Regions from separate parts of the Staphylococcus sp. mip270_02 genome, predicted to be linked through region 1. Evidence: predicted binding sites of a transcription regulator. Region 1 holds the regulator's gene; the other holds the start of a gene.
What was found. Region 1 encodes LexA, which represses DNA repair genes until DNA is damaged. Its sites were predicted from a motif close to CGAACATATGTTCG; they were not measured.
Positions count from the first base shown of each region.

Region 1 (3,429 bases):
ACATAGCAAAACCTTGTCCAAGTGGACCAGTTGTAACTTCTACACCATCAGTGTGTTTGAACTCAGGATGTCCTGGTGTTTTAGAACCCCATTGTCTAAATTCTTTTAATTCTTCTAATTCTAAACTACCTGAAACATGTAATAAGCTATATAATAGCGCAGAACCATGTCCAGCTGATAATACAAAACGATCTCTGTCAAAGAAATCTTTTGATTGGGGATTAAAATTCAAGTGACGTGTCCATAATGTGTATGCCATAGGAGCAGCGCCCATTGGTAATCCAGGGTGTCCTGAATTTGCTTGTTCAACTGCATCGATACTTAGCGCTCTAATCGTATCTACCGCTAATTGATCTTTTTCTTTATTCATCTAAATGACTTCCTTTCTTCTAGCAAGTTTCTATATTATTATACCTTATTTGGTATCTATTTAACAAAAAATTGATTTAGTTTTTATCTTCTTTATTTTTAGAATCTAATATATTTTTCACTTTATCAGGCGTTACATCGTTTCCTTCAGGATCTATGACTCTTGTACTTTCAATTTGCTGCTTAAATTTTTCTCTAAATGAATCTAAGTAAGCTTTTCTCAATTTAGATTGTTCTTTAGCTTCTTTTTCAGTCAAGCCTTTTTCTTTTTTCTTTTTTGCTAATTCATTTATACGTTGTAAATCTACACCGTCTTTATCAGCCATAATAAACCTCCGATATTATTGATATAGAAAAATATAACAAAAAAATGAACGAAACTAAATTGTTTCGCTCACAAAAACACCATTATATTAACATTTACATTCACTAAAGTTCACGCCACTAAAAAACTATTAGTGAACAGCTGCCATCACTTGCTGTGAAGTTTGTTCGCTTTGTAGTTTAGTTTCATTATTACTCTGTTCGCCATTTACTGATTGACTTGTCATTTGATGGTCAGTCATTTCGTACGTCTGTTCTGAATTCGCACTATTGTGTGCACTTAATATAAACAAGGCGCAAAGTACCATTGTCACCGTTAACACTATAATATAAGACTTTATTTGCGATTTATAGTTCTTCATTATTTATAACCACTCCTAGAACATTTGTTTGTATAGTTACTTTATCAGAACATCTGTTCTATGTCAACAACCAAACGAACAAACGTTTGTAAAAATGCTATAATCATGCTATAATTAAGTCAAATTAAATTAGGGAGTGCCTATTATGAGAGAGTTAACTAAACGACAAAATGAAATTTTTGAATATATCAAGCAAACCGTCCAATCCAAAGGGTATCCGCCAAGTGTTAGAGAAATTGGAGAAGCTGTTGGATTAGCCTCTAGTTCAACAGTCCATGGCCATTTATCTAGATTAGAGGAAAAAGGTTATATTAGAAGAGATCCAACTAAACCTCGTGCCATTGAAATTGTGTCAGAGCAATTAGGTGAATCAATTAATATGGAAGAAACAATCCACGTTCCTGTTATAGGGAAAGTAACTGCGGGCGTACCTATTTCTGCGGTTGAAAATGTTGAAGAATACTTCCCATTACCAGAACATTTCACTTCAACACATAATAGCGATATATTCATCTTAAATGTTGTTGGTGACAGTATGGTTGAAGCTGGTATTCTTGATGGAGATAAAGTTATCGTTAGAAGTCAAACTATTGCAGAGAACGGAGATATCATCGTTGCGATGACAGAAGAGAATGAAGCGACTGTTAAGCGTTTCTATAAAGAAAAAACTCGTTATCGTTTGCAACCGGAAAATAGTACAATGGGACCAATTTATCTTGATAATGTAACTGTATTAGGAAAAGTGGTTGGATTATTTAGAGAAATGTAATTGATATTTCGACTAATGCTAACACTCTCAAAAAAAGAGGATGCGCTCATCGCGCACCCTCTCTTTTTTCATCTTTTTTCTCTAAAACATCTTTTACTTTTTCAAGTATATCTTCTGTTTTATCTTTTTTGTTTGTTGTCATAACTTTTCATCCTCACATGATAACAGATACCCTCAAACAACAAACCTTAAACATTATCCAGTATAATTTTCTGTCCAATAAGGCTGACGATTTTTATTAAAGTCAACACCTACACCAAGCGTATTAAATTCTTTCTTAAGAATATTCTTTCTGTGTCCTAATGAATTCATTAAGCCCTGGTGAGCATAAATACTACTTGTTTGACCATATGCCAAATTTTCACCTGCTGCATTAAAATTGTGTCCGTCAGCTTCCATACGATCAAATGGAGTATCGCCTGATAAATTATTATGATCAAAATAATTATGTTCAGCCATATCTTTACTGTGTTTTCTAGCCGTCTCAGAAATACCAGTAGAATATTTAAGTGGCTCTAACTCATGCTGTACTCGTTCTGAATTAACTAAATCAAAGTTTTGCAATTCAAAGCTTTGTGCTAATCCCTCAGATGGTGCGCCATATTGTTGTTGTAATCGGTTTTCCATTTTTTCACTAACTTGTAATAGTGCTGTTAAGTTATTGCTCTCATGTTTATCATAAAAAGCTGTTGTGTATATTTTGTCTTTATGAAAATTATCAAATTCATCATCTTGAACATCAAATTTCACATGCCCTTTTTGCTTATCAGTAATAGGTTTACCTAAACGGTCCCTTACCTTGTCTTTAGGTGTGCCATATTTAATTTTTGATTTTGATGATATAACGTTTTGGTTACTATATAGCGCATTTACTTTATCATCTATATAACTAACCATCACAAACCCTCTATAACCATCCGAATAATACGTGTGCCAATTTGTACCATATTCATTTGATGAGACACGTTGGGAACGCCCTAGCTTTTCTTCTACAGCGTCTTTAGTCATATTCATTTGAATATTGTTAACTGCAAATTCTTGTTTACTTGGTACTTTCAACGCATCTTCATTAGTTGTTTTTGATGAAGACCAATCAGCAACTTTATCCTTTAATTGCTGTTGTACTGTAATCATTGGTTCTGTTTCTTTGATTGGTAGGACAAGAATAACTACTAAGAAAGTAAGTACATACAAAAATAATTTTCTAATTTTTTACACCTACTAATATATTAGTCTCTATCACCATTAAAAATTGAGTTTCTTACAATTACATAATCCACTTTTCTTAATGATTTAAGGTCAGTGCCACCCGCATATGAAATTGAACTTTGCAAATCTTGTTGCATTTCAATCAATGTATTAGATAATGATCCTTTGTGTTCAACAAACATTTTCTTACCTTCTACATTTTTATGTTCACCTTTTTGGAATTCAGAGGCGCTACCGAAATATTCTTTATATAGTTTGCCATCTAATTCCACTGTTTCACCAGGTGACTCTTCATGCGCAGCAAATAATGATCCAACCATAACCATAGATGCACCAAAGCGTATAGATTTAGCAATATCACCATGCGTTCTAATACCACCATCAGCAATAATTGGT
Region 1 covers NZ_CM132934.1:1,966,236-1,969,664, forward strand. The annotation lists gene tkt (transketolase) at 1-370, opposite strand, end outside; gene ACW5YJ_RS09265 (DUF896 domain-containing protein) at 447-695, opposite strand; gene sosA (DNA damage-induced cell division inhibitor SosA) at 825-1,055, opposite strand; gene lexA (transcriptional repressor LexA) at 1,201-1,824, shown strand; gene ACW5YJ_RS09280 (CAP domain-containing protein) at 2,020-3,033, opposite strand; gene guaC (GMP reductase) at 3,054-3,429, opposite strand, start outside.

Region 2 (3,429 bases), 200 kb from region 1:
TATGTAATTCATGGGAAATTAACCCTCGAAATGAGATGCCAGGTCACCAACAAATACAATATGATAAACAAGACCCAGGAAATTTATTAACAGCCGCAGGATATGGTAGAAATGATATTAGTGTGCTTGATAATTTAGTGCTTAAACATATGAAAGGTGATTCACCAACACAAAAAGTAGCAAAAGATGTAAAAGAACCTATCAAAGCAAAACCACCTCGCACAGTATGGGGATGGAATGGAATATTTACAGCAAATAAGAGTAATACTGAACCAATTGTCGTAAGACGCGCAATGGGATTAAATAAAGCTCAAGTAGATAAAGGGTCATGGATTTATCCTGGTGAATATGTGAAATTCGACCAAGTTATCAAAGATAAGAAAAATGGTTTGTGGTGGATTAGATTTAAATATCAAGCAGATGGAGCAAACAAAAAAGATAATTTCTTCATGCCTATAGGTGAGATTACTGATAAAGAAGAGAAGTTATTAAAAGAAAAAGCATTATGGGGAAAATTAGAAGTTAAATAGAGAATGAGTTTATAGAGATTATCTTATATAAGATTAAATAAATAATATATTAAGCACAAATGAATTGTGTTAAAATTTAATTATTGATAACTCGTAATGGCACCACGAGATCAATATTATATTTAGGGCAGACGCTTATGTGCTTGCCCTATTTTTTATGATATAATTCAAATGTATATTTTGATGTTGTTAAAAGATTCCGAGGCTCAACGTCAATAAAGCAATTGGAATAAAACATTTTTAGTAAGTGAAATCTAAATATGTATTAGGCCTTGTAGTAAAATAATTTTAAGGAGGTTATTATGAATTCAAAATTTAGGGCTTTTTTATATGATTTAGGTATTTCATTTTTAGTTGCGTTAATTACTAATTTTTTAGTGTATATTTTGAGTTTTAAAGTTATAAGTTTTGATTTTCTGATTAAATATAAATTTTATTTTTATTGGTTTTTGTTGCTTTTGTTTATTCTAGTAGTTCGTTTTATTATAAAAAAACGCATAGACAAATTGCAAGATGATCCATCTGGATTTTTTGTAATGCAAGATTATAAAGGGTCTATAAAAATGGAATGTTTTGGTTTCAAATGGGATGTTTTTTTTGATTATCTTTCAGAGCCTTGGATGAGTAATGATTTGGAAAAAGTTAGATTTGAAGATTTAAAAGAAGTTAAAATAGGTGAAGTTAGGGGTCCTTATTGTCCTAATGATAAGAGAAAGATGAAAGATACTCGAACTTATTGGGGATTTTATAAATATAAATGTCCCAAGTGTAAATACAAAAGAACATCACTTAAAAATCTTACTACTTTAGAAAATGAAACTCTTGATGAGATTCGTTCTAAATTTAGATGATTTTTTGTTGTTTTAGGAACGAGTGAAACGAGTTTCTTCTTGTCTTGATACTATATATAATACCACCCACACATGTCACTGGGTGGTTATTTTTTATGTCTATTTATATGTAAATTACATCTTTACTTATACGAACAAGTGTTCTATTATGTTCATGAGATGGTAAAATGAAAATAATAAATCCAGACGCACCGGATGAATATAAATATGAAACTGATTATCGTAATATACCTAGAGAATATCTTAATCCACGTATACCACAAGGACGTGGAATGGTTAAATGGCAACCCTTCAAAACAATGCCTGAACAATATGAACAACTAGAACAATACATACAAGACCAAAATAAAATTGATAAACCCATACTAAGCAATCACCAATTGAATGATCTAAATGATAAGTTGATATTAAAAATGTATCACGACCCAACAATTGAATTGCGTTATTTTGTAGATGGTTATATTAAAACTAAAAAAGTTTACATACACAAAGTAGATGTTCACACACAAACACTCCATTTATATGAAGAAAGTGGTTTCAGTAAGGTTAATTTGTTAGATATTGTCGAGATAAAATAATTTAAAAAAAGGGAAGAAAGGATTGATAAAAGGACGATTGTCCTGTATGATAAGAAGTGTAGTAAGGAGGTGGCAAACAGTGAACCGTTTAGAACGGAAAGAAAAAGAAGCAACGATTGCAGAAACCAAAAGCAGAACCTTCCGAAATTACTGCTTAGGGATAGCAACCATTGCTTCACTACTAAAATATTGGTTGGGGAGTTAATCCCCTTCCACCTTATTATATATCGAGGTGATAAAAATGACAAATCTAACTAAAATAAGAATTAGAACATTTTTAAATTATGTAATTGGTTTTAGCGTTTTAGCAATCGCAATATACTTTTTATTAAAGTAAACAAATAAACGGTTCACTAAATTTTATGATAATAGAAACAGTAAAAAAATTAATAGAATCTGATATAAGTGCGTCTGAAATAGAAAAAGCTACTGGCGTTGATGCATCTTCTATTAGACGCATACGCAGAGGTGAAAGGAAGCTTGAAAATTTAAGTTTTGAAAAAGGTGTAGCATTGTATGAATATGCGAAAATCCATCTAGATGAATAGGCGGTTTAGAAATTATGAAGGCATTTTTTAAAATATTTATCATTGGCTTGGTCGCGCAATTATTAATAATTTTAATTTTAATTCTATTTAGATTTAAAATGTGGAAAAGCTTTGAACAAGCAGAAATTATAGTAGGCATAATGGGATTGATTACAACTTTCTTAGGCGCGTATTTTGGTGCTAAAATAGCTGGTAGCGAATCAAGAAAGTTATTTAAACAAGAAATAAAAATGAATGATTTAAGTAAAAATATGGAAATAAATCTAGATGTTTTAGAAAATATGGAGTATGTTGAAAGGAAAATAAATTTTATTAACAAACTGATTAGAGGTGGGGGATTTTTAGAGCCAGATGGTTTGAGACAACTGCAACGTACATCTAATGAAACTAAAGAAATTTTAAGCAAAGTTAAAGATGAATACCTAAGTCAAACTTCTATCATTTTATATTCTGATATTCGAACCCTTTATGAAAACTCTAATAACTTTAATAATGAAATAAAAGGGATTATTAATTATGATGAAACACGTAGATTAATCAAGAGTGTAGAAAAGAATGATATTCCAATAGAATCTATAAATTTATGGGAGCATTACTCTGTAGATAATAAAAAGAATATTTCCTTGCTATTTAGTAACGATAAACGAGAAGAAATAATAGAAAAAATCCAAATCGATTTAATCATTAAAAAAAACAAAGTTTTTTTTAATGATAAAAAAGAAAAAGTCGAAAAAATTTTTGATAAGGTTAATTGTTCATTCAATAATATGAAATACAAAAATAGAGATGATTTAATTAAAGAATATACTAAACTATATAAAGATTAAAATACAACACCTAAATGAATAGGTGGATTAAATAAAAGGAGTGTTAATAATATTAAGTACAATTGCGATTATATTATCTTCAAGTGTAATAGCGG
Region 2 covers NZ_CM132934.1:2,169,954-2,173,382, reverse strand. The annotation lists gene ACW5YJ_RS10210 (peptidoglycan recognition protein family protein) at 1-530, shown strand, start outside; gene ACW5YJ_RS10205 (hypothetical protein) at 833-1,381, shown strand; gene ACW5YJ_RS10200 (YolD-like family protein) at 1,549-1,959, shown strand; gene ACW5YJ_RS10195 (hypothetical protein) at 2,006-2,164, shown strand; gene ACW5YJ_RS10190 (XRE family transcriptional regulator) at 2,322-2,507, shown strand; gene ACW5YJ_RS10185 (hypothetical protein) at 2,522-3,334, shown strand; gene ACW5YJ_RS10180 (hypothetical protein) at 3,375-3,429, shown strand, end outside.
Region 2: ACW5YJ_RS10200 (YolD-like family protein) is a predicted target of LexA. The motif match lies at 1,513-1,526, and genes of this name have one in related genera.